DNA from 4 places in the Pseudomonas synxantha genome. Region 1 is predicted to be linked to each of the others. Evidence: predicted binding sites of a transcription regulator. Region 1 holds the regulator's gene; each other region holds the start of a gene.
What was found. Region 1 encodes FliA, which starts transcription of late flagellar genes. Its sites were predicted from a motif close to CTAAAGTTTNNNNNNNNNNNGCCGNTAA; they were not measured.

Region 1 (4,973 bases):
CTCAATGTGCCGGTGACCCACGTCGACCCGGGCCAGTCCCTGGCCAATGCCCTCGACCCGCTGCTGCGCAAGCGCGTGGTGCTGATCGATACCGCCGGCCTGCAAGCCAGCGATCCGGCGCTGCGCATGCAACTCGAAAGCCTGGCCGGGCGTGGCATCAAGTCGAAAAATTACCTGGTGCTTGCAACCACCAGCCAGAAACAGGTTCTTACCGCTGCTTACCACAGTTACAAGCGTTGCGGCCTGGCCGGTTGCATCCTCACCAAACTCGATGAAACTGCGAGCCTGGGCGAAGTGTTGAGCCTGGCCATCAGCCATGAATTACCGGTCGCCTACCTGACCGACGGGCCGCGGATCCCGGATGATCTGCATCTGCCGCGCCGTCATCAGTTGGTCAGCCGTGCCGTAAGTGTGCAAATGCAAGAAGAGCCTAGCGAGGAAGCGATGGCCGATATGTTCGCCGACCTTTACCACCACCCGGCTAAACGGGTCGGTTAAGGCAGGATGAACACCGTGAAATGTACCTACATCGATGGTCTGCAAGCGATTCACGCGGCCAAGCCATGTAGCCTGCGTCTAAGCAAGACAAGGTAAAGAAATAAAATGGGCAGCATGCATCCCGTACAGGTGATCGCGGTGACCGGCGGCAAAGGTGGCGTCGGCAAAACTAACGTGTCAGTGAATTTGTCCCTGGCCCTGGCAGAGCTTGGCCGTCGCGTCATGCTGCTGGATGCTGACCTGGGCTTGGCGAACGTGGACGTTCTGCTGGGGCTGACACCCAAACATACCCTTGCCGATGTGATCGAGGGCCGCTGTGAGCTGCGCGATGTGCTGCTCCAGGGTCCCGGTGGCATCCGCATCGTGCCGGCTGCCTCGGGCACCCAGAGCATGGTGCACCTGAGCCCCGCGCAGCATGCCGGGCTGATCCAGGCGTTCAGCGATATCGGCGACAACCTCGATGTGCTGGTGATCGACACTGCCGCCGGGATCGGCGAGTCGGTGGTCAGCTTCGTGCGCGCAGCGCAAGAAGTGCTGCTGGTGGTGTGCGACGAGCCCACTTCGATCACCGATGCCTACGCGTTGATCAAACTGCTTAACCGCGACTACGGCATGAACCGCTTCCGCGTGCTGGCCAACATGGCCCAAAGCCCGCAGGAAGGGCGCAACCTGTTCGCCAAGTTGACCAAGGTCACGGACCGCTTCCTCGATGTGGCTTTACAATACGTTGGCGCAGTTCCTTACGACGAGTGTGTGCGCAAGGCCGTGCAAAAGCAGCGTGCGGTCTACGAAGCGTTCCCTCGTTCCAAGTGCGCACTGGCGTTCAAGGCCATTGCCCAGAAGGTCGATACCTGGCCGTTGCCCGCCAACCCCCGGGGGCATCTGGAATTTTTCGTCGAGCGTTTGGTGCATCAGACGAGCGCAGGACCGGTGCTATGACATCCAGCGGCTACAACCTTTACAAAAAGTCGGCACGTGACAGCCAGGGCGAATTGATCGAGCGTTACGCGCCCCTGGTCAAGCGCATTGCCTATCACCTGTTGGCGCGCCTGCCGGCCAGTGTGCAGGTCGAGGACTTGATCCAGGCCGGCATGATCGGCCTGCTCGAAGTGTCGACCAAATACGACGCGAGCAAGGGTGCGAGTTTCGAGACGTATGCGGGCATCCGTATCCGTGGCGCGATGCTCGATGAAGTGCGTAAAGGGGATTGGGCGCCGCGTTCGGTACACCGCAATACGCGCATGGTCAGTGATGCAATTCGTGCAATTGAAGCAAAAACCGGTCGTGACGCTAAAGATCATGAAGTTGCGGCCGAACTCCAATTGAGTCTCGACGATTATTACGGGATTTTGAACGATACCTTGGGCAGCCGCCTGTTCAGTTTCGACGACCTGCTGCAGGACGGCGAACACGAAGGGCTGCACGAGGACGGCGCGAGTGCACATCTCGAACCGTCTCGCGACCTGGAAGACGAACGTTTCCAGAGCGCGTTGGCGGACGCGATTGCCAATTTGCCGGAGCGTGAGCGCCTGGTACTGGCGCTGTACTACGACGAAGAGCTGAACCTCAAGGAAATCGGTGAGGTGCTGGGGGTCAGCGAATCGCGTGTCAGCCAGTTGCATAGCCAGTGCGCGGCCCGCTTGCGGGGGCGATTGGGAGAGTGGCGCGCGCGCTGACAGGCAGTGTGGGGACACTGCAGACGCTACCGTGAAGCCGCAAGGTTCGCGGGCTCGTACCGTGGTGCCCTGGGCAGTCCTTTTTGTGTAACGCCTGTTGATTGAAATGGCGCGTCCAGGTGCTGGGCGCGTTTAAGACTGCTTGGAGGTCGAATTGGACAAGAACATGAAAATCCTCATCGTTGATGACTTCTCAACGATGCGGCGGATCATAAAAAACCTGTTGCGTGACCTTGGGTTCACCAACACGGTCGAGGCGGATGATGGCATCACGGCGATTCCGATCCTCAACAGCGGAAGCATCGATTTTCTGGTAACCGACTGGAACATGCCGGGCATGACCGGTATCGATCTGCTGCGCCATGTACGTGCCGATGAAAAACTGCGCAGCCTGCCTGTGCTGATGGTGACCGCTGAAGCCAAGCGTGAACAGATCATCGAAGCCGCCCAAGCCGGGGTCAACGGCTACGTGGTCAAGCCATTCACTGCACTGGCCTTGAAAGAGAAGATTGAAAAAATCTTCGAACGCATCGGTCATTGATGCTGCCACGGGGGAGCTATGGAGCATAACGAATCATCGCAGGCCGACTTCGAGTCGACCCTGAAAAAACATGCTCACCGCTTGGTCGACAGCCTGGAAAAAGGCCAGTTCGCCGATGCGGTGCAGTTGATCCATGAGCTTAACCAGACCCGTGATCGCGGCCTGTACCAGGAAGTGGGCAAGCTCACACGCGAGCTGCACAGTGCGATCGTCAATTTTCAGATTGACCCGCGCATGCCCCAGGCCGAAGAGATTTCGCAAATCACCGACGCTACCGAACGCCTGTCCTATGTGGTCAGGCTGACCGAGGCGGCGGCCAACCGCACCATGGACCTGGTGGAAAACGCCACGCCGCTGGTCAACGGCATGACCAGCGAAGCCCAGGCCTTGAGCGTTGACTGGGGCCGCTTCATGCGCCGCGAAGTGGGGGCTGAAGAGTTTCGGGAATTGGCCCGTCGGGTCGAGGGTTTCCTGTCGCGCAGCGAACAGGAAAACCGCACGGTGGCCAGCAACCTCAACGACATCCTGCTGGCCCAGGATTACCAGGACCTCACCGGCCAGGTGATCAAGCGCGTGACCCAGTTGGTCACCGAAGTGGAAAGCAACTTGCTCAAATTGGTGCTGATGGCCGGCCAGGTCGACCGTTTTGCCGGCATCGAGCATGACCGCGAAGCGATCCTCTCGGAAAAAGATCCACAAAAACATCTCGCCAAGGGTGAAGGTCCGCAGATTCATGCCGATAAACGTGAAGACGTTATGTCAGGTCAGGATGACGTAGATGACCTGTTATCCAGTTTAGGCTTCTAAGGAGCACACCCATGAGCTTCGGCGCCGATGAAGAAATCCTTCAGGATTTCCTTGTAGAGGCCGGCGAAATTTTAGAGCAACTGTCCGAGCAACTGGTCGAGCTGGAAAGCCGACCGGATGATGCGAACCTGCTCAATGCAATTTTTCGCGGTTTTCACACTGTAAAAGGGGGCGCCGGCTTCCTCCAGCTCCATGAGCTGGTGGAGTGCTGTCACATCGCCGAGAACGTGTTCGACATCCTGCGCAAGGGTGAGCGGCAGGTCGACTCGGAACTGATGGACGTGATTCTAGAAGCACTGGATGCGGTCAACGGCATGTTCAGTGAAGTGCGCGAACGTGCGCCGATCACGGCGGCCACTCCGGAACTGTTGGCGGCCCTGGCGCGCCTGGCGGAACCGGCCGCGGCTGCGCCGGTAGCACAAGCTGAGCCGGAACCAGTGGTGGAGGCCGAGGCGGATGTGACCGACAGCGAGTTCGAACAGCTGCTCGATTCGCTCAATGCGGTCAAGGCCGAAGCCGAAGCCCCGGCGGCGCCTGTCGCCACGCCGACCAGCGAAGACATTACCGACGCAGAGTTTGAATCCCTGCTTGACCAGTTGCATGGCAAGGGTCAGTTCGCGGCCGATGCCGTGGCACCCGCTGCGCCAGAAGCACCGGCTGCCAGCGCCAGCACCGACATTACCGATGATGAATTCGAGGCACTGCTCGACCAGCTGCATGGTAAAGGCACGTTTGTAGCCGAAGCCCTGCCGGAAGTCGCCGCCACTGCTGCCACTGCCACTGCCGCCGCAGCTCCAGCGGCTCCAGCGGCCAGCAGCGCCGCACCGGCCGGCGACGGACTGATCTCCGATCACGAGTTCGAAGCCTTGCTGGACGAGTTGCATGGCAAAGGCAAGTTCACCGAGGTAGCCCCGGCTGCCGCGGCTGCGGTCGCCGCCGCACCGGTTGCCGCCAAAGCTGCCGCGCCGGTCGCCAAGCCAGCCCCAGCCGCTGCCCCGGCACCTGCGCGTGCAGCGGCGCCGGCGGTGGCGGAAAAGCCCGCCAGTGAAGCCGAAACCACCGTGCGCGTCGACACCGCGCGCCTGGACGACATCATGAACATGGTCGGCGAGCTGGTGCTGGTGCGTAACCGCCTGGTGCGCCTGGGCCTGAACAGCGGCGACGAAGCCATGCAGAAGGCCGTGTCGAACCTCGATGTGGTCACCGCTGACTTGCAGACCGCCGTGATGAAAACACGGATGCAGCCGATCAAGAAAGTCTTCGGCCGTTTCCCGCGCCTGGTCCGCGACCTGGCACGCCAGCTCAAGAAAGAAATCAACCTGGAACTGGTGGGCGAAGAAACCGACCTCGACAAGAACCTGGTCGAGGCCTTGGCCGACCCGCTGGTCCACTTGGTGCGCAACGCCGTCGACCATGGCATCGAAACCCCGGAAGAACGCGAAGCCTCGGGC
Region 2 (4,973 bases), 2.3 Mb from region 1:
AGCTGTATTGCAGGTAGTGGGTACCGTCCTTGCCGACTTTAACCAGGTCGCGATTGACGTAGACGCCGTTGGGGTCGCGGTTGTCCTTGAAGCTTTTGCCCACGCCGTCCGGGCTGTTGCCCTTGAACAGGCGGATGGTCTCGGAGTCGTAGCCGAAGAAATAGCCGTCCTTGCCGTAGCTGGTATTGGAGAGCAACTTGACCACCTGCGCCCGCGCCGCGGTGTCGCCGGGGGCTGCCGCATCGTAAAGCGGCTTGATGGTGGTCATGGCCACTTCGACATAACCTTGCAGCGTGGCCTTGGCGTCGTTGAGCAAGCGCTGGCGGGTTTCATCCACTTCGTTGCGCGCCTGGCCCTGGAGAATCCACACGGTGGTCAGGCTGATGACCACGGCAAACAACAATACAGGCACTACGGCAAGGGCCAGGACTTTGGCCTTCAAACTCAGACGCATGGCTTTTCTCTCTTGTTAGTGGCGACTTGAGAGGTTAACGGCCAGGTGCGTGATTTCTGTAGGCGCGAGCTTACTCGCGAAGCACCTGAGAACTCTGCGGGGTTTCAGGTTGTTCGCATTATCGTTGGGGTTTTTCGCGAGCTCGCTCCTACAGGGAATTCATCAGAGCGTCATCGCGGCCAGCCACCCAAACACCAGCAGCGGAATGTTGTAGTGCAGGAAGGTCGGCACCACGGTGTCCCAGATATGGTGGTGCTGGCCATCGACATTCAGGCCGGAGGTGGGCCCGAGGGTGGAATCCGACGCAGGCGAGCCCGCATCGCCCAGCGCACCGGCGGTGCCGACAATGCACACGATGGCCAACGGGCTGAAGCCCAGTTGCACACACAACGGCACGAAAATCGCGGCAAGGATCGGCACCGTGGAAAACGACGAGCCGATGCCCATGGTCACCAGCAGCCCCACCAGCAGCATCAGCAACGCCCCTACCCCACGGCTATGGCCGATAAACGCCGCCGAGGCTTCTACCAGCGAGCGCACGTCACCGGTGGCTTTGAGCACTTCGGCAAAGCCCGACGAGGCGATCATGATGAAACCGATCATCGCCATCATCTTCATGCCTTCAGTGAAGAGGTCATCGGTGTCGCGCCAGCGCACGATGCCCGATACCGAGAAGATCAGGAATCCGGCCAGGGCGCCGATGATCATCGAGTCCAGCCACAGCTGGATGATGAACGCCGAGGCAATCGCCAGGCCGGCCACCAGCAGGGTCAGCGGGTTGTACTGCACCGCCACTTGCTCGACACGCTCGATTTTTTCCAGGTCATACACGCGCTTCTTGCGGTAGCTGATAAACACTGCCACCAGCAGGCCGACCACCATGCCCAGTGCCGGCAGGCCCATGGCGTGGGTGACGTTGACCTGGCTGATATCCACCCCGCTCTTGGCTACGTTGGCCAGCAGGATCTGGTTGAGGAAAATATTGCCGAAACCCACCGGCAGGAACATGTACGGCGTGATCAGGCCGAACGTCATCACGCAGGCGATCAGGCGGCGGTCCAGTTGCAGCTTGGTCAGCACATAAAGCAGCGGCGGCACCAGCAGCGGGATAAACGCAATATGGATCGGCAGGATGTTCTGCGAAGCAATCGCCACCACCCACAACAGGCCGATCAACAACCATTTGACGTGGCTGCCACCGCTGGCTTCCTGGCGATCAACCAGCAGCAAGGCTTTGTCCGCCAGCGCGTGGGCCAAGCCGGACTTGGCAATTGCCACCGCGAAAGCACCAAGCAATGCGTAGGACAAAGCCACGGTTGCGCCGCCACCTAAACCGCCGTTGAAGGCTTTGAGCGTGGCGTCGATCCCCAGGCCACCCGTCAAGCCGCCCACCAGGGCGCCAACAATAATGGCGATGACCACATGCACGCGGGACAGGCTGAGTACCAGCATGGTGCCGACCGCGGCGATGACTGCGTTAATCATGGTTACCTCAAGCAAAAACAAAAAAGACAGGCATGCCCGCGCACGGCCCATGGGAACAGCTGCCGGCGTGCAGGCTTGAAAGAGGTCCTATTAGAGGGCGCGCACTTTGCAGCAGGCAGGCGCGCATGTCAAAAAGCGGCGCCGTTTTTGAAGTTTAAATTGATCGTTTGAATAAAGAACCATGCGTGTCGGCCGATAAGCTGTTTCCATGTGCTTTCAGGTAAGGATGTCCCGATGTCGCTCAGGCAGCTCTCCATTCAATGGAAAATCACCCTGCTCGCGGGCCTGTGCCTGCTGGGGATCGTGACCCTGCTGGTGGGTCTGTCGCTGTATCGCATGGCGCAGAGCTCGGAGCAGGTCAAGGCCTCCAGCATGCAGATGCTGGACGAAGCCGCCCAGGCGCGCATCGAGGCCCAAGGTGAAGTACAGGCGCTGGGCATTCGCCAGCAGTTCATGGATGCCTACCAGTACGGTCACGGCTTTTCCCGCCAGGTACTGTTTCTGCGCGAGCAGGCAGAGAAACGCTTTCTCGATGCCTTCGACACCCGTGAGGACCTGACCCGCCAGGTCAAGGCCGCGCTGCAAGCCAACCCCGACCTGTTGGGTTTGTCCCTGGTGTTCGAAGCCAATGCGCTGGACGGCAAGGACGAGTTGTTCGCCAACCAGCAGGAACTGGGCAGTAATGACAAAGGCCGATTCGCCTTGTACTGGTCGCAGCCGACGCCGGGGAAGATCACTTCGATGGCACTGCCCGAAAGCGACATGACCGACACGTCCGTCAGCCCCAGCGGCGAAAAAGCCAACGCCTGGTTCACCTGCCCGCGCACCACGCTCAAGCCGTGTGTGATCGAACCCTACTTTTATGTGATCGACGGCCAGAACGTGCTGATGACCAGCATCGTGTTCCCGCTGATGGTCAATGGCAAAGTCATCGCCTCACTGTCGGTGGACATCAACCTCAACAGCCTGCAGGCCGTGAGCCAACAGGCCAGCCAGAAGCTGTACGACGGCCAGACCCAGGTCAGCATCCTCAGCCCGACCGGTTTGCTTGCCGGTTATAGTCCGGATGCCAGTAAGCTCAGCCAGCGCCTGGCTCAGGTTGATACGGCCAGCGGCGCGCAGTTGGTCAGCGCCTTGGCCAGCAGTACTCAAACCCACAGCCTGCGTGCCGGTCATCAGCTCAAGGTGCTGGCGCCCTTTGCGCCGATCCCTGGGGGCAAGCCGTGGGGCGTGTTGCTGGATGTACCGGAAAAAGTCCTGGTGGCGCCCGCCGAGGCGTTGAAAACCCAGCTGGACGCTGACAATGCCAAAGGCACCCTGCTGGAGCTCGGCCTGGGTCTGCTGGCCGCTGTGGTAGGCCTGATACTGGTGTGGCTGATGGCGCGCAGCGTGACCCGGCCGATCCTCGGCGTGGCACACATGCTTGAAGATATCGCCAGCGGCGAAGGTGACCTGACCCGGCGCCTGGCCTATGACAAGCAGGACGAACTGGGCCAGTTGGCCGGCTGGTTCAACCGCTTCCTCGACAAGCTGCAACCGATCATTGCCGAGGTCAAACGCTCGGTGCAGGACGCCCGTGGCACCGCCGACCAGTCCGCCGCGATTGCCACGCAAACCAGTGCTGGCATGGAGCAGCAGTACCGCCAGGTGGATCAGGTGGCGACCGCTTCCCACGAAATGAGCGCCACCGCCCAGGACGTTGCCCGCAGCGCCGCCCAAGCTGCCCAGGCCGCTCGCGATGCCGACCAGGCCACACGCGAAGGCTTGACCGTGATCGACCGCACCACCGCCAACATTGGCGACCTCGCCGCCGACATGAGCACCGCCATGACCCAGGTAGAAGGCCTGGCCGCCAACAGCGAGAAAATCGGCTCGGTGCTCGAAGTGATTCGCGGCATCGCCGAACAGACCAACCTGCTGGCGCTCAACGCCGCCATCGAGGCCGCCCGTGCCGGTGAAGCCGGTCGGGGCTTTGCCGTGGTCGCCGACGAGGTGCGCAACCTGGCGCGGCGCACCCAGGAATCGGTGGAAGAAACCCGCCTGGTGATCGAGCAACTGCAAAGCGGCACCACCGACGTGGTCGGCTCCATGGGCAACAGCTATCGCCAGGCCCAAGGCAGCGTCGAACAGGTCGGCCAAGCGGTAACGGCCTTGCGCCAGATTGGCGACGCGGTCACGGTGATCAGCGACATGAACCTGCAGATCGCCAGTGCCGCCGAAGAGCAAAGCGCGGTGGCCGAGGAGATCAACAACAATGTGGCGACCATTCGCGATGTGACCGAGTCGCTGTCGGAGCAGGCCAATGAATCGGCGCGGGTCAGCCAGGCGTTGAACAGCCTGGCGAATCAACAGCAGGGGTTGATGGATCAGTTCAGGGTGTAAGCCTAATGGAGATCTACTGTGGGAGGGGGCTTGCCCCCGATGGCGTTGGGTCAGCCCCAGATGTATTTACTGACACTCCGTCATCGGGGCAAGCCCCCTCCCACATTTTTAGATTGGCATTACCGCTTGGGCAATTCGATCAGTACCTTAAGCCCACCCAGCTCACTCTCCTGTAACTGCAACGTCCCGCCCCATACCTCGACGATGTCCCGCACGATCCCCAACCCCAGGCCATGTCCGTCAATTTGCTCGTCCAGTCGCGCGCCGCGGCCCAAGACCTGGTTACGCTGGGCCTCGGGAATACCGGGACCGTCGTCCTCCACCACCAACAGGTAGCCTTGCTGGGTTTCGCTGACGTTCAGCCGAATATCGGCATCCGCCCACTTACAGGCGTTGTCCAGCAAATTACCAAGTAATTCCAGCAAGTCCTCGCGGTCCCAGGGCAATTGCAGGCCCGGCGAAACGTGATAGCTGAGGTCAAGATGGTCGCCATGGATCATGTTCAAGGTCGCCAGCAGGACGGGCAGTTCTTTTTCGCAATCAAACAAAGCACCCGGCAGGGTTTCGCCAGCCAGCCGTGCCCGGTTGAGCTCGCGATTGAGGCGTTGCTGGATTTGCTCCAGTTGGTCGCGCAATAGCTGGCTCAACTGCG
Region 3 (4,973 bases), 2.1 Mb from region 1:
CGACCAGGTTGATCAGCTCGTCGAGCTTGTCGGCGTTGACCCGCACGTAATTACCGTCACGGGGTTTCGTCTCGGTGGCTGGCGCAGAACGCTGCGGTGTCGCCGCCACGAGGCCCTGCTCTGCCTGGGCGACACGGTCGCCGGCAAAGACCGCAGTGCTTTCAGGCGCTTCGTCGACGGCACGGATGTGCACCTCGCAATCGTCACGCACAAAGTCGAACACTTCGTTGAGGGTGGCGTGACTGGCCGTCGAACGCAGGCCGATTTCGAACCCCAGGTAGCAGCTTTCCGGGTCCCAGCGGTCTATGGGCGGGATGCTGTCGGTCAGGGTGGTGACCTGCAGCACCTGCCCCAGGGTCTCGAGGTAGCGCAAAAATGACAGCGGGTCCATGCCATTACGGAACACGTTCACGCCGAAGCGCAGGGAGATGTGCCAGAGCACTTCGACCGCCGTGTCGTCGGCCACCTCAGCGGTTTCGACGCTGGCAGTGACGGTTCGCATCGGCTGATAGGCACTCAGCGCCTCGCGCAACGCCTCACCGCGCTCCAGAACGGCAGGCGTCGGCGTCTCACCGCGGTTGGCGACCACTTCGACCAGTTCGAGCATGTGGTCGCCGCATTTGAGCAGCAGAGCGATCAATGCGGCGTCCACCGCCACATTGCCTTCGCGCAGGCGGTCAAGCACGTCTTCGACGATATGCGTGAACCCCACGATCGACGCCAGACCGAAAAGGCCCGCCGAACCCTTGATGGTGTGCGCGGCGCGGAAAATCGCGCCGATGGCGTCCTGGTCGCCGGGCTCGCTTTCCAATTGCAGCAGGGATTGCTCCATGGCCTGCAACAGCTCGCGTGCCTCAACGATGAATGTCTGCTGTGCCTGATCGAGATTGATGCTCACCTGGACTGTCCTTGTCGATCAAAAAAAATGGGAAGTGGCGACTACAAGCCTGCGCTACGGCACAGTTGCAGTGCGTGCATGACCGCCTGGCTTTGGCCGGTCACACTCAAGGCTGTACCGGCAACACCCGCCTCACGCTGGACAACTGCAAGCAACTGCAAACCGGCGCCATCCATCTCCGTGACCTGTGACAGGTCCAGCTCCAGGCGCGGCGTGGCGCCCATCTGCGGCAGCAGCGCAGCCGCCAGTTCCGCCACGGTGTAGATCGTCAGCTCGCCGTCAATGCGCACGCAGGTGGTGCCGTCGAGTGTTTCAGTACTGATTGGCATGGCAGCCTCCCTGGCGCCGGATGATCAAGGCAGGATCAGCTTGGAAACGGCTGCGAGCATTTGCGCCGGTTGGAACGGCTTGACCACCCAGGCCTTGGCGCCGGCGGCCTGGCCCTCGGCCTTCTTCGATTCCTGGGACTCGGTGGTCAGCATGATGATCGGCGTGAACTTGTAATTGGCCAGCTTCTTGACCTCCTTGACGAAGGTGATGCCGTCCATGTTGGGCATGTTTACATCGCTGATGATCAGGTGGACTTTCTGCCCGGTGAGCTTGCTCAGGGCATCCTTGCCGTCGCTGGCCTCGATTACGTCATAGCCGGCGCTTTTCAAGGCAATGCCGACCACTTGTCGCACGCTGCTGGAGTCGTCGACCACTAATACATTCTTCGCCATGGTGTACTCCTAAAAAAAGGTGATGTCTTGGGAATTCGGCTGCGCGGCTGCCACTCCGTGGTGCAGGCGCCGCTGTTCGTCGGTGGCATAGGTGGCTTCCATGCGCGCCAGCCACTGCCGGGCGTCGACGCCCACCGCCTGGTCCGGCGCCTGGCTGGCCTGCAGGAGGTGGTCGTGCAAGGCGTGCATGTTGTCGCGCACGTGGCTGAGGATCTGGCTGACGCGGTCCTGGAATTGCAGGCTGACCAGCACTTCGGTCATCTCATCGCGGATGCCGTAGCTTTCCTGCTTGAGCAGGTCGGCAGATTCGGCCAGGCGCCCGGTGATGTTCTGGAAGCGCTCGAGCACCTTTTGAATACTGTTTTCGGACTCGGCCACCGAATGGCTGTCCTCGTCGGCACTGCTGGACGCGGCCTGCACCAATTGCGTGATGGCGTTATTGATGATGTCGACCTTGGCCGACATCTGCTGGCCGGTTTCACTGGATTTGTTCGACAGGCTGCGCACCGCATCGGCCACCACCGCAAAGCCGCGCCCGGCCTCACCGGCACGCGCCGCCTCGATGGCAGCGTTGAGGGCCAGCAGGTTGGTTTGCGCGGCAATCGCCGCCACGTCGGCGGCCATGGCGCGCAGTTCCTTGGTATAGGCAGTGAGGCTGCGGACCTGGACCAGGGTCTGGTCACGGCTGGTCTGTGTGGCCTTGAGCGAATTGATCACCTGGCTCAGCTCGCTGTCGCTGCGCGCCAGTACCTCGAGCGCGCCGTCGGCCGACTGCCCATCCAGTTCGCCGGCAGCCTGCTGCGAGGCCTGTACCGTTTCATGCAATCGCGCGGCGATCCCGGTGAAACGGTTGGCCAGGCTCACAATCGCTTCTTCGGTCTGGTGCCGCGAGCTTTCCACCTGCTTGGCCCAGATCGGCATGGCGCCGAGCAGCACTTCATCGAGCTGTGCGCGGGAAGCCATGCCGTCATGCGCTGCGTCCACCGCCGACTGATCCGCCTGCGCCCGCGCCGTCGCGTGCAGCACAGCGTTGCGTTGCGAATGTGTGCTCCAGGCACAAGCCCCCAAGCCCGTCAGCACCAGTACCGCGCAGGCCAGCAGATTGGCCGAGGAAGCTGATTGCACCAGCAGCCACCCAATGGCAGGCACGACCGGTATAAGGGCAAACCAGCAAAAACGCGGATAACCAGGAAGGGAAATGCGGCCGGATTGACGCTGGGTCATGAGTTCGATCCTTGAACAGTGTTGCGGATATTAGGTGACATAGGGGATATCTGCCCAATACCTCGCAACTTTAGGATCCTGATGTGCCTTCCGTCTGTTTTATGACCATCAGGTGACGGATCCGGGTGCCTGGCAGCTTATAGCTATCTGACTGATGCACCGCGATCCAAATGTGGGAGGGGCGGTGCGACGATTCGACTTGCCCCCGATGGCGGCCTGACAGCCGACCAGAATGTTGGATCAGACCGACTACATATCCATTGTTTAGGTAACGGCCACTATTGGTTCCGCTCTTACAGCGGGTCACTTTGAAAAGCGCAAAGTAACCAAACGCTCTTGCCCCACCACTCGGCACCTCGCTTAGGCTCGGTGTGCCCGTAATCCGCCATGGATTTGGGGGGCCGCCGCCACGCGCCATCCATGGCGCGGGGCGGCTAAACCGGCATCCTTGCCGGTTTACCCCCCAAATCCCTGTCGAATTCCGGCCAGCGTGGTTTAACGGGGCGCCTGAGATCAAAAGCAGATCAAGATCAAGATCAAGAGCGGCTCGCTTCGCATCGTGGTTACTGACGGCGCTACGTCAGAGTTGTGTAGATAACCATGCCCCAGGGTGCACGGCTTTAGCCAAGACCAGGCCCCTCACCCTCCTCCCCACCCCTCGCGCACCGCGTGCCGAATCCCTTCCAGCAGCATCGCGAACGCCGGGTTGTCGTTGTTCTCGCGCCAGATCAGATGAAGCTCGCTTTGTACGCCTTCGCCCAGGTCGATATCGCGGAACACCACGTTCTTGAACACTACGCTGGTGGCGCAACGGGGCACCAGCGCCAGGCCCATGGCGGCGTTGACCAGGGCGAGGATGGTCAGGGACGAGCCGAGCCACTGCACATAATCCGGGGCGACGCGGGCAGAGCGCAGCATGCCGGTCAGCAGTTCGTTGAACGGCGGATAGGCGGCGTGGGAGTACATCAGGAACGGCTGGCCGTCGAGGTCCTTGACCGACACGGTTTTGGCATCAGCCAGTGGATGGGTGTTGGGGACGGCCAGCACAAAGGGCTCGCGGACCAGGCATTCGGTGGCGTAACCGGGTTCCAGCAACGGTGCGCGGGCAATGCCCAGGTCGATACGTCGAGCGCGCAAGGCCTCGTGCTGCTGGTAGGTGTTCATTTCCGACAGGTCGATTCGCACGTGGGGCTGGGTGATGCGTGTCTCGGCTATGACCTTGGGCAGGAACTCGTACACCGCGCTGCCGACGAAGCCGATATTCACCGAGCCGATATCGCCCTGGGCAAACCGCCGGGCGGTCACTGCGGCCTGCTGGGCGCGCTCGAGCAGGTTCTGCGCCTCGATGAAAAACGCTCGGCCGGCCGCGGTAAGGGCGACGTTGCGGGTGTTGCGGGTGAACAGCTCGACGCCCAAGTGATGCTCCAGCAACTGGATCTGCCGGCTGAGCGGTGGCTGGGTCATGTTCAGCCGTTCGGCGGCGCGGCGGAAATTCAGTTCAGTGGCGACGGTGGTGAAACAGCGCAGATGGCTCAGTTCGAACATTGATCTAATCCAGGTATCAATCGAATGCCAAGTTAGATTAGACGGGATCAATACCCGCGTCCATGATCGACCTACGTCACCAGCAATCCCCACAAAAACAACGATCGGGAGTCGCTCATTGAATACCCTGCAGAGTCCACCGGACCCGAACGTGCTTGCCCGGGCTGCCGCCAAGGTCAAGCGCCACGTCCTGCCGTTATTCGTGATCATGTTCATCGTCAACTACATCGACCGGGTCAATATCGGCTTTGTGCGCAGCCATATGGAAACCGACCTGGGCATCGGCGCTGCCGCCTATGGCCTGGGCGCCGGGCTGTTCTTCGTCGGTTATGCGATCTTCGAAGTGCCTTCCAATCTGCTGCTGCAACGCTACGGCGCCCGCGCCTGGCTGACGCGCATCATGTTCACCTGGGGCGCCGCCGCGATGGCCATGGCCTTCGTCCAGGGTGAAACCAGCTTCTATGTGCTGCGCTTTGTCCTCGGTGCCGCAGAAGCCGGCTTCTTTCCCGGCATCATTTACTACTTCACCCAATGGCTGCCCTCGACCGAGCGCGGCAAGGCCATGGCGATTTTCCTCAGTGGCT
Region 4 (4,973 bases), 3.3 Mb from region 1:
TTCCGTGGCGCGTTCCTGATCGACGACAAGGGCGTCGTTCGCTCGCAGATCATCAACGACCTGCCGCTGGGTCGTAACATGGAAGAGCTCATTCGCCTGGTCGACGCCCTGCAATTCCACGAAGAGCACGGTGAAGTCTGCCCTGCCAACTGGAAAAAAGGCGACAAGGGCATGAACGCTTCGCCAGAAGGTGTTGCTGCTTACCTGACCGAGAACGCTGGCAAGCTGTAAGCGCCCGTTTCACGGCACAAAAAAACCGGCCTGAGAGGGCCGGTTTTTTTATGTGCGGGGTTCAACTTCAATCGCTGAAGTCTTCCCAGCCGCCCATCTGCTTCCAGCGATTGACGATGCCGCAGAACAGCTCGGCAGTCTTCTCGGTATCGTAGCGGGCCGAGTGAGCCTCACGGCCGTCGAAGTCGATACCGGCCGCCTGACAGGCTTTGGCCAACACGGTCTGGCCATACGCCAGACCGGCAAGGGTGGCGGTGTCGAAGCTGGAGAACGGGTGAAACGGATTGCGCTTCATGTCCAGTCGCGCCACGGCGGCATTCAGGAAGCCCAGGTCGAAACTGCTGTTGTGGCCCACCAGGATCGCGCGTTTGCAGCCATTGGCCTTCAGCGCTTTGCGCACACCGCGGAAGATATCGGTCAGCGCCGCTTCTTCGCTCACCGCCATGCGCAGCGGATGGTCGAGCTTGATGCCGGTGAACTCCAGGGCTGCCGCTTCGATATTGGCGCCTTCGAATGGCTCGACGCGGAAGAAGTGGGTATGTTCCGGGAACACAAAACCGTGTTCATCCATGCCGATAGTGGTAGCGGCGATTTCCAGCAAGGCGTCGGTGGCGCAATTGAAACCACCGGTTTCTACGTCGATGACAACCGGCAGATAGCCGCGAAATCGCTCGGCCATCGGGTGACGGGAACCGCCACCACTGTGCTCTTGTTCGTCGTCGTAATGGTCTTCACTCACTTGCTTTCCTCCAGCAGGCGCCAGCGCAGTGTTTCACCGGCGCGCAGCGGGATAACAGTCAGCTCGCCGAATGGCAGGCTGGCAGGGGCGGTCCAGTCTTCACGAACCAGGGTGATGCGGTCGGTATTTGCCGGCAGGCCGTAGAAACGCGGGCCATTGAGGCTGGCGAAGCCCTCGAGTTTGTCCAGGGCATTGCGCTGTTCAAACGCTTCGGCATACAGCTCTATAGCGGCGAACGCCGTGTAGCAACCGGCGCAACCGCAGGCGGCTTCCTTGGCGTGCTGGGCATGGGGCGCGGAGTCGGTGCCGAGGAAGAACTTCGGGTTGCCGCTGGTGGCGGCGTCCAGCAACGCCACCTGGTGGGTGTTGCGCTTGAGGATCGGCAGGCAGTAGAAGTGCGGCCGAATCCCGCCCACCAGCATGTGGTTGCGGTTGTAGAGCAGGTGATGGGCGGTGATGGTCGCGCCCACATTGGCCGAAGCCTCGGTGACGAACTGCACGGCATCGGCCGTGGTGATGTGCTCGAACACCACCTTCAGGGTCGGGAACAGCTCGACCACGCGACGCATGTGCTCGTCGATGAAGACCTTCTCGCGATCAAAAACGTCCACGTCGCCACGGGTGACTTCCCCGTGGATCAGCAGCGGCATGCCCACCTCGGCCATGGCTTCGATGGCTGGCAGGATCTTGTCGATGCTGGTCACGCCGGAATCGGAGTTGGTGGTCGCGCCGGCCGGGTACAGCTTGGCGGCGTGCACGAAGCCGCGGGCCTTGGCCTCACGAATTTCTTCAGGCTGGGTGCGGTCGGTCAGGTAGAGCACCATCAACGGTTCGAAGCGGCTGCCGGCCGGTCGTGCAGCGAGGATGCGCTGGCGATAGGCGTCGGCTTCTGCGGCATTGCGCACCGGAGGTACCAGGTTAGGCATGATGATGGCACGGCCAAACGTGCGCGCCACATCGGCCACGGTTTGGGGTAACGCAGCACCATCGCGAAGATGAATATGCCAGTCGTCGGGACGCAGCAGGGTCAGGCGGTCGGACATTGGGGATTCCAGGCGGGTCAATCTGGTGGGAATGCTACCGGAAAAGACTCTTGCAGGCACTCGCTATCAAGTTTTGCCGGATGCGACCGATATTCCCGGGTATGCCTTAACGATGTATGACGCTTTGAAGTGTTGTAGAAACCAGTGGAGCCTTCCCGTGCGCCAGCATTATCTAGCCCTGCTCAGTGTGTTCGCCAGCCTGCCTGCGATGGCCCTCACGTTCCAGACCCGCCTGGAGAATATTGAGTGGAAGGTAGAAGGTGACCAGTTCGAGTGCCGCCTGACCCAGCCGATCACCGATTTCGGCTCCGGCGAATTCGTGCGCCGCGCCGGTGAGCAGGCGACGTTTCGCTTGAAGGCCTATAACGGCTCGTTCGGCGCAGGTTCGGCGACTTTGTTGGCTGCTGCTGCGCCCTGGCAGCCGGGCCGAGGGGATATCAACCTCGGCGCCGTACGGGTCGGCAGTGGTGACGTATTGTTCAACAGCTCCCAAGCCCAGGCCGGGCGTCTGTTCACCGGCTTGCTCGAGGGGCGTAGCCCGACCGTGCGGCATTACGGACGTGAGGGTGGTTATTCGGAAATTCGCCTGCTGCCGGTGAAGTTCAACAAGGCCTACAGCGACTATCAGTTGTGCACCACCAAGCTGCTGCCAATGAATTATGACCAGGTCAAACAGACTGAAGTCGGCTTCCCCGGTGGCGGCATCGAACTGGACGCGGCTGCCAAGAAGAAGCTGTCGGTGATTCTTGCATTCATGAAAGCCGACCCCACGGTCAATCACGTCGAGTTGAACGGCCATTCGGATAACAGTGGCAACCGACTGACCAATCGCGATGTCTCGCGCCGGCGCGCCCTGGCGGTGATGGACTATTTCAAGGCCAACGGCATCGCGGAATCGCAGATCACCCTGCGGTTTCATGGCGAAAGCTATCCTTTGGCGCCCAACACCAATGCGGCCAACCGCGCCCGCAACCGTCGTGTGAATATCCAGCTTGAGCGGGTAGCGGCCCCCGAGAAACCGGCATCCCAGGCCACTGCGCCGAGCAATCCTGCCGCCACATCATAAGGTGCGACCATCGGTCGCCCACTCGACATAATCTGTCGCTTTATCTTCATTTGCTGTCGCGCCCCTGTAATTTCACGGTTTTGATCGGTAGAATCGACGCCTTTCCGTACAAACCCGTGGAGTGATGGCATGGCCGACGTAAACAAGGTCGTTCTCGCGTATTCCGGCGGCCTGGACACTTCGGTGATCCTCAAGTGGCTGCAGGATACTTATAACTGTGAAGTGGTGACCTTCACCGCTGACCTGGGTCAGGGCGAAGAGGTCGAACCTGCACGTGCCAAGGCGCAAGCCATGGGCGTGAAAGAGATCTACATTGACGACCTGCGCGAAGAGTTCGTCCGCGATTTCGTCTTCCCGATGTTTCGCGCCAACACTGTCTACGAAGGCGAGTACCTGCTGGGTACCTCCATCGCACGTCCGCTGATCGCCAAGCGCCTGATCGAAATCGCCAACGAAACCGGCGCCGACGCTATTTCCCATGGCGCCACCGGCAAGGGCAACGACCAGGTACGTTTCGAACTGGGTGCCTACGCCCTCAAGCCAGGGGTAAAAGTGATTGCCCCTTGGCGTGAATGGGACCTGCTGTCCCGTGAAAAGCTGATGGACTACGCTGAAAAGCACGGCATTCCGATCGAACGCCATGGCAAGAAGAAGTCGCCGTACTCGATGGATGCCAACCTGCTGCACATCTCTTATGAAGGCGGCGTGCTGGAAGACACCTGGACCGAGCACGAAGAAGACATGTGGAAATGGACCGTCTCCCCGGAGAACGCTCCTGACAAGCCGCAGTACCTGGAACTGACCTATCGTAACGGCGATATCGTTGCGCTGGACGGCGTTGAAATGACCCCGGCCACCGTACTGGCGACCTTGAACCGGATCGGCGGCCAGCACGGCATCGGGCGCCTGGACATCGTTGAGAACCGCTACGTAGGCATGAAGTCCCGTGGCTGCTACGAAACCCCTGGCGGCACCATCATGCTGCGCGCCCACCGCGCCATCGAGTCCATCACCCTGGACCGTGAAGTAGCCCACCTCAAAGACGAACTGATGCCCAAGTACGCCAGCTTGATCTACACCGGCTACTGGTGGAGCCCTGAGCGCCTGATGCTGCAACAGATGATCGACGCTTCCCAGGCTCACGTGAATGGCGTCGTGCGCCTGAAGCTGTACAAGGGCAATGTGATTGTCACGGGCCGCAAGTCCGATGAGTCGCTGTTCGATTCCAACATTGCCACCTTCGAAGAAGACGGCGGGGCCTACAACCAGGCGGATGCGGCCGGGTTTATCAAGTTGAACGCACTGCGTATGCGTATTGCTGCTAACAAGGGCCGCTCGTTGTTCTAACTGTCAGGCGCATTGTGAAAATGGCCCCTTGTTCAAGGGGCCATTTTTTTTCGCCTGGGTATTGGTAGGCAAGCGTTAAATAGGTGTTGATGTTTATTTGCGTTTAGCCTGTGTAAGTTTTTCCGCAACTTGCAAGAGGTATTTCGGTTGTTGTCTTTTATTTTTTAGGATGAATGATTTTTTACATCTGCGGAGGAACTATTTCTGACAGAAAATTCACTCATGTAAGTGATGGAGGTATGCGACTTGTTGAATTTTCTGTAGGAATTTTGAGTGTGTGTAAATATGTTAAATGGAACTAACGTAAATGGAATGTGCTCGCCACTTTGCGTGCGTCATCGCGAGAAACAAGGGGCATTTCCTGAAAGTCATGTGCGGCGCGTTTACCTTCTGCAGCTTATGCCGGGGATATTTCACTCAAAATATGTATGTGTCGAGAAAGGTCTGAAAGGAAGCATAAAGCCACACACCTCTAAGTTGGCGATTTTTTGTAGGTTAATTCCTATCTTCTTGTGGGGTGGGTCTCTGCCTACTGTTGCTCGGGGGT

Region 2: a site for FliA is predicted at 2,111-2,138, ahead of BLU48_RS32805 (methyl-accepting chemotaxis protein). Genes of this name have one in related genera too.
Region 3: a site for FliA is predicted at 2,891-2,918, ahead of BLU48_RS13630 (methyl-accepting chemotaxis protein). Genes of this name have one in related genera too.
Region 4: a site for FliA is predicted at 2,079-2,106, ahead of BLU48_RS19535 (flagellar protein MotY). Genes of this name have one in related genera too.

What each region holds. Positions count from the first base shown of each region.
Region 1 is NZ_LT629786.1:870,153-875,125, forward strand. Features, by position in the region: gene flhF (flagellar biosynthesis protein FlhF) at 1-498, shown strand, start outside; gene fleN (flagellar synthesis regulator FleN) at 604-1,437, shown strand; gene fliA (RNA polymerase sigma factor FliA) at 1,434-2,174, shown strand; gene BLU48_RS04190 (chemotaxis response regulator CheY) at 2,341-2,715, shown strand; gene BLU48_RS04195 (protein phosphatase CheZ) at 2,734-3,522, shown strand; gene BLU48_RS04200 (chemotaxis protein CheA) at 3,534-4,973, shown strand, end outside.
Region 2 is NZ_LT629786.1:3,127,091-3,132,063, forward strand. Features, by position in the region: gene BLU48_RS32800 (methyl-accepting chemotaxis protein) at 1-454, opposite strand, end outside; gene BLU48_RS14485 (Na+/H+ antiporter family protein) at 617-1,936, opposite strand; gene BLU48_RS32805 (methyl-accepting chemotaxis protein) at 2,174-4,321, shown strand; gene BLU48_RS14495 (sensor histidine kinase) at 4,441-4,973, opposite strand, start outside.
Region 3 is NZ_LT629786.1:2,933,214-2,938,186, forward strand. Features, by position in the region: gene BLU48_RS13615 (chemotaxis protein CheA) at 1-898, opposite strand, end outside; gene BLU48_RS13620 (STAS domain-containing protein) at 940-1,227, opposite strand; gene BLU48_RS13625 (response regulator) at 1,252-1,620, opposite strand; gene BLU48_RS13630 (methyl-accepting chemotaxis protein) at 1,630-2,844, opposite strand; gene BLU48_RS13635 (LysR family transcriptional regulator) at 3,484-4,389, opposite strand; gene BLU48_RS13640 (MFS transporter) at 4,508-4,973, shown strand, end outside.
Region 4 is NZ_LT629786.1:4,181,967-4,186,939, reverse strand. Features, by position in the region: gene BLU48_RS19550 (peroxiredoxin) at 1-231, shown strand, start outside; gene rnt (ribonuclease T) at 299-970, opposite strand; gene pyrC (dihydroorotase) at 967-2,013, opposite strand; gene BLU48_RS19535 (flagellar protein MotY) at 2,171-3,079, shown strand; gene BLU48_RS19530 (argininosuccinate synthase) at 3,209-4,426, shown strand.